2 linked regions of the Mucilaginibacter paludis DSM 18603 genome follow. The protein of the gene in region 1 interacts with the protein of each later gene in a pairwise test. Links are inferred from orthologs where the notes say so. Each region holds a gene or a part of one and is shown in the gene's direction. Other genes may lie near its edges. The genes, in order: ruvA and ruvC.

Region 1 (3,197 bases):
CAAAAAAACAGTACCCGAGGAAGTTAACCTGGCTTATAACGCCCGTAATTTACATTTCGACAGGGAGTATATCATTCCTAAACCGATGGATAGCCGGTTAATAACCGAGGTATCGTCGGCTGTGGCAAAAGCCGCTATGGAATCGGGCGTGGCGCGTAAGCAGATTACCGACTGGGACGCGTATGCCGAGGAGCTAAAAACCAGGCTTGGCGTTGATAATAAAATTCTGCGTAACCTGACCAACAAGGCCAAATCAAAATTAAAACGTGTGGTATTTGCGGAAGCAGATAACTATAAGATTTTAAAATCGGCCCAGATTGTGATAGACGAAGGGATCGCTATTCCTATTTTGCTGGGCAATGTTGATCGCATCAAGCAGATTATGCTTGAAAACGATTTGCAATTAGGCGATGTAACTATTATCGATCCACGTTCGGATACCGGCGAGCGCGCCTGCGCTTATGCGGAGTACTTGTTTAACAAGCGCCAGCGCCGTGGCGTTACCCTGTACGAAGCCAAAAAACTGATGCGGGACCGTAACTACTATGGTGCCTGCATGGTTCAGTTTGGAGATGCGGATGCGCTGATATCCGGTTTAACCAAAAACTATGTACCTACCGTAAAGCCCGCTTTACAAATTATAGGTACCGAGCCAGGTGTAGCCAAAGTGGCCGGTATGTACATGATGATCACCAAAAAAGGTCCGGTTTTTTTTGGCGATACTACGGTAAATGTAAACCCAACCACTCAGGATTTAGTAGATATTACCGTGCTGATAGAGCGATCGGTTAAAAAATTCAATATTAAGCCCCGCGTGGCCCTGCTGTCGTACTCTAACTTTGGCTCTAACGACGGCATCATTCCCGAAAAAACCCGCGAGGCAGTAAGCATATTGCACGAAAAATATCCGGACATGGTGATTGATGGCGAGATGCAGGCTAACTTTGCCATTAACCCAACCTTACTTCAGGATAATTTCTCGTTCTCAACCCTGGTTGGCGAGCCTGCCAACACCCTTATATTTCCTAATCTTGAATCGGGTAACATTGCCTATAAACTATTGCAGGAATTGGGTGGTGCAGAAGCTGTTGGCCCTATTTTACTGGGTATGAAAAAATCAGTTCACGTATTACAGTTGGGCAGTTCTGTGCGCGAAATTGTGAATATGGTTACCATAGCCGTAGTTGATGCGCAGGAAAAAGAGGCAGCACAAACAGTTGCTAAATGAATGATAAAAAATTGAAGTAATTATAATATTGATGACACTTTATTGATGTAATTATTAGTTAAATTAGTCAGCCGGTAATTGCGCCTGTTAAGGGCGTGCTTACCGGCCAATAACATCATGTAAGGATAGATATGTACGCATATATCAATGGAAAATTAGCTTTCAAATGCCCAACCTACGTAATTATCGATGCCGGTGGCGTTGGCTACCACATTAACATATCGTTAAACACCTATTCAAACATATCGGATAAAGAGAGCTGTAAACTTTTTACCTGGCTGCATGTAAAAGAAGATGCGCACACTTTGTACGGTTTTGCTGATGAAGGTGAGCGGAGGCTTTTTTTGCATTTGATATCGGTTTCGGGTATTGGTGCTAATACAGGGCGGATGATTTTATCATCTATAACCCCTGCCGAAATACAAAATGCAATTATTAAAGGTGATGTACCCCTGATTCAGCGTATCAAAGGCATCGGCCCCAAATCGGCACAACGCATCGTTCTGGAGCTGCAGGATAAGCTGCGTAAAGATGGTCCGGATACATTAATTAATGTTCCGGTAATTCACACGGCGAAAGATGAAGCTCTTTCGGCCCTGGTTATGCTGGGATTTGCTAAAAACGTTGGAGAAAAGGCTTTAGACAATGCCATCAAGTCGACAACAGACAATTTAACAGTAGAGCAATTAATAAAAATTGCCCTTAAAAATTTATAATTACTGAAACAAATTTACTTATCCAATTGATTAACGTTTTTACCTGGAAGCTTGCTTTCTGCATTGTGTTTTTTGCTGCAATGTTTGGCAGTATGCAACTGCATGCGCAAACGGGTTCTGTATTAAAAAAGGATTCCTCGTCGGCAAAGTATCCAATTAAAATTGATAAAACCAATAACGGGAAGGCTAAAGAAGGCATATTTCAGCCCGACCCGCCAAACCTGGTCCGCACCATCGAATACGATGCGGTAAGCAATCGCTATATCCTTACCGAAAAAGTAGGTAACCTGCTTTTTCGTCCCGTTCAATACCTTACTTTCTCGCAATACATAGAGCTGAAACAGCGCGAAACCCAAAAGATATATTGGAAGCAGCTGGCCGATAACTATGCTTATGCCTCGCAACAACCGGGTTTTATCCCTCAGATCAAGATCCGCAGCCACACCTTTGAGCAAATATTCGGCAGCAACATTATCGATATCCGCCCGCAGGGCTCGGCCGAAATGGTGTTTGCAGGGCAGGTTAATACCAACCAGAATCCCTTATTTAACAGCACACAGCGTACCCAGGCCAACTTTAACTTTGATCAGCACATTCAAATGAACGTGACGGGTACCATAGGCGATAAGCTGAAGATCAATACCAATTACAATACCGATGCACAGTTTCAGTTTGAGAACCAGATCAAATTGGATTATACCGGTAAGCCCGACGAAATTATCCAGAAGATAGAGGCCGGTACCGTAAGTATGCCTTTAAACACCACGCTGATAACCGGCAGCCAAGCCTTATTTGGTGTAAAAACAAAATTGAAGTTCGGTAAGTTGGATGTAACCAGCATATTTTCTCAGCAACGCTCACAATCGCAACAGATCACCATTACCAATGGCTCGCAACAAGCCGCGTTTAGGTTAACCCCAGCCGATTATGAGGCTAACAAGCATTATTTTTTAGCACAATATTTTAGGGATAACTACGATAAGGCGCTGGCCAATATTCCTATCATCAACTCCAATATTACCATCACCAAAATTGAGGTATGGACAACCAACCGCAACAACAGCACTACCGATTCGCGTGATATTGTGGGCTTCCTGGATCTCGGCGAAAACAGGCCGAATAATAGCAGCCTGATAAGGGGTGGAGGCTCGGCTTTACCTGCCGGCTTTAATGGCCCGGGTTTTACGCAGCAATCAAATACGCTGTTAGCTAACTTGCCCGCTGATGCAAGGTTAACCAGTTCGAACGCTCTG
Region 2 (3,063 bases), 100 kb from region 1 along the record:
GGCAATTTGCTGATTGGTAATATATCCAAAAAAGGTAGATGCCGTCATCCCGCGCAAACCTACGTCAATTAAATCAAGTGTGGGCAGGGCCGACTGGATAAAAAAGTTGTTAAACACCATCATCATGGTGGGTAGTACCGGTAGTTGCGGTAGCAGCAAATGGATAACCAGGCAATATTGGAACGAAAAAACCGAGAACCTGGCCAGGCAAAAAAGAAGGATATTTAAAAGGTGGCCGGTTTTATAGCGGGAGATGATCTCGAAAAAACGACTATATTTTTTTAAAAACGGAATTTTGCCGATAATAGAAAACAACCATTTGATATTGAAGTAGCAGGTGAGCATAAACAAGCCAAAAGCAATGGCAACACAGGTAAAAACAGCCATTACCCAGATGTTTAAATGGATATAATGATAAACAAACCATATTAAAGCGGTAATGCCTACCACGTTGGTAATTAGGTTTTGCCCGAAGGAGCCGACCCCCATTACAAACACGCCATAAACACGTTTGCGCGGTGGTAAAAACAAAACCCGGCCGCCATATTCGCCTAAGCGGTTAGGGGTAAATATAGCCCAGGTGAGGCCGCAAAATACTGCCTCTACAGATCGCCATAGGGTCATGCGTTGTAGCTTGCGGCTTAAATACTTCCATTTTAAAGCTTCCAGCACCCAGTTAACCAGCATTAAGGCTACCAACGCCGTAAGCGTGTACATTACTTGTTGGTGGTTAACTTGCGATATTAACAGCTTAAACTGCCTGAGCCTGTTATCATTATTTACGGTGCGGTAAATAAACCCATAAGCAAATAAAATAATAGCTGCTTTTGTACTGTACGAAATTATTTTTTTAGTGGTACTGGTCAATTAGGTAGATGTTTGTGCAATGTTACAAAATGCTTATATAATGCACACCTATAAAGTTTGTTTTTTGCATTTTGTTTTAATAGCGTTTAAGCTTTGCTTATACTTGCCTATGCAGTTGGTAAATTTGAGGGAACGTGTGATTTTGGGGATTGACCCTGGTACTGCCGTAATGGGTTATGGTTTGATTAAAGAAACCGGGCCACGGATTGAGCTGATCAGCCTTGGTGTTGTTAAAATGGAACACCTGGATGATCATGCCCTTAAATTACAGCGTATTTTTGAAAAAACGCTAAGCCTGATTGATCAATACAAGCCCGATTGCATGGCTCTTGAAGCGCCTTTTTACGGTAAAAATATACAGGTAATGCTTAAGTTGGGCCGGGCGCAGGGCGTGGCCATGGCAGCGGCATTATCCCGCAACCTGCCTATCTGCGAATACGCGCCCCGCAAAATAAAACAATCTATCACCGGGAACGGTAACGCCACCAAAGAGCAGGTAGCCGCCATGTTACAAACCTTGCTGAAATTTACCGAAACGCCACAATTTTTAGATGCTACCGATGGTTTGGCTGTAGCGGTTTGCCATGCTTTTCAAAAAATTGAACTTAAAGGAAGTTCGAGTATTGGGGGTGGTAAAAAAATGAAAGTAGGGTGGGCCGCTTTTGTTAAAGATAACAGCGAACGTGTTAGCGGTACGGTAAAGCCGGTGAAGAAGAGTCGATAGGAAGATAGATCCGGTCTCGCAAGTTCGTCAACATAAAGCCGTGTTTTAGCCAGGGCCAAATTACTGATGATGATCAAAAATAGATTTGAATCAAGACTAAATACTCAAGACTTAGCATTAATCCTCCACCGTCCGTAAAGCAGCTTTGATATTAGCGGTAATATCCACCAACTCTTCCTGGCTCAGCTTAAGTTTGGGCCTCGCGAAATTCATATCATCCGCATGGTTAATCGGTATCAGGTGAATATGCGCATGGGGTACTTCCAGCCCCATTACGGTAACGCCTATGCGCTCGCAGGGGATAGCTTTTTTGATACCTGTGGCGATAATTTTAGTGAAAATTTGTAAGCCGGTGTAAGTTTCATCGTCCAGGTCAAACAAATAATCAACTTCCTTTTTAGGGATAACCAGTACATGGCCTATAGCCAAAGGGGCTATATCTAAAAAAGCTAAAAACTCAACTGTTTCGGCAACAATATGGGCGGGTATCTCGCCGGCCACAATTTTAGAGAATATGCTTGGCATGGGTTATTGATTGAGTGATTGATTTTTGAATGATTGATTGTGATCGACGGACGTGTTAAAATCAATCATTCAGTCAATCAATCACTCAGTAAATTTAGGAGCGTTAGCGACTAATCTCCAGGATCTCAAAATCTATTTTACCGGCAGGCACCGTGATCTCGATAACTTCGCCCACCTTTTTGCCTAATAAGCCTTTGGCTATGGGAGAAGCTGTAGATATTTTGCCTGATTTTAAATCGGCTTCACTTTCTGATACCAGCTGGTAGCTCATGGTGGCACCATTCTTCAGATTTTTTATTTTGACAATGGATAGCGCCAGTACCTTTGATAAATCTAATTTCGAATCATCCAGCAAGCGTGCGTTGGACATCGCCTCTTCCAGTTTTGCAATTTTGGCCTCATGGTGTCCTTGAGCATCTTTGGCTGCATCATATTCCGCATTTTCACTCAAGTCGCCTTTATCCCTCGCTTCCGCTATCGCGTTGGAGATGATTTGCCTTCCTGTAGTTTTTAAATACTGTAATTCTTCTTTTAGTTTTTCTAAACCTTCTTTGGTGTAGTATGCTACATCTGCCATAACTCACTTAAATTAATTATTAATTACTCATCAACCCTAAAAAAAATAGCCCTCCTGTTTCAGAAGGACATCACGGGTTCTTTAAAACAAACAAGACTATATCGGCATGGCCTACATAGTCTTGTTTAGTATAAAACGAAGATAGCAGATTTAAGTTTACAATTCCAAATCTTTTAATTGCTATAATCGCTCCGGCGCATCAATGGCGAAATTTTATTGGGATAAGGCCTGTAATTTTTCGGCCATTACCTCACTTATTTTTCGGTACGATTCAAACGTCCACCCGGCCACATGCGGGGTTAGTAGTACTTTGCCGTTTTGGCGCAGTTCGGCAAACCATTGCTGTTCTCCCAGGGCCGGAAATTTTTCA

The links.
Region 2: the proteins of ruvA (region 1) and ruvC interact in binary tests that used the Escherichia coli proteins (3 or more experiments, as listed by UniProt). The link is inferred for Mucilaginibacter paludis DSM 18603 from one-to-one orthologs.

The regions. Positions count from the first base shown.
Region 1 is NZ_CM001403.1:4,948,201-4,951,397, forward strand. What follows is about bases 292-3,151. They hold ruvA (Holliday junction branch migration protein RuvA), read left to right. Parts: upstream 292-1,359; coding sequence 1,360-1,944; downstream 1,945-3,151. Other genes in these bases: MUCPA_RS20955 (NADP-dependent malic enzyme), read left to right, coding at 292-1,228; sov (T9SS outer membrane translocon Sov/SprA), read left to right, coding at 1,971-3,151. Also shown: more of MUCPA_RS20955, read left to right, coding at 1-291; more of sov, read left to right, coding at 3,152-3,197. UniProt on the Escherichia coli protein: The RuvA-RuvB-RuvC complex processes Holliday junction (HJ) DNA during genetic recombination and DNA repair.
Region 2 is NZ_CM001403.1:4,843,716-4,846,778, forward strand. The notes cover bases 58-2,783. They hold ruvC (crossover junction endodeoxyribonuclease RuvC), read left to right. Parts: upstream 58-976; coding sequence 977-1,591; downstream 1,592-2,783. Other genes in these bases: MUCPA_RS20455 (hypothetical protein), read right to left, coding at 58-867; MUCPA_RS20465 (HIT family protein), read right to left, coding at 1,709-2,116; greA (transcription elongation factor GreA), read right to left, coding at 2,220-2,693. In the rest of the region: more of MUCPA_RS20455, read right to left, coding at 1-57; MUCPA_RS20475 (2-hydroxyacid dehydrogenase), read right to left, coding at 2,907-3,063.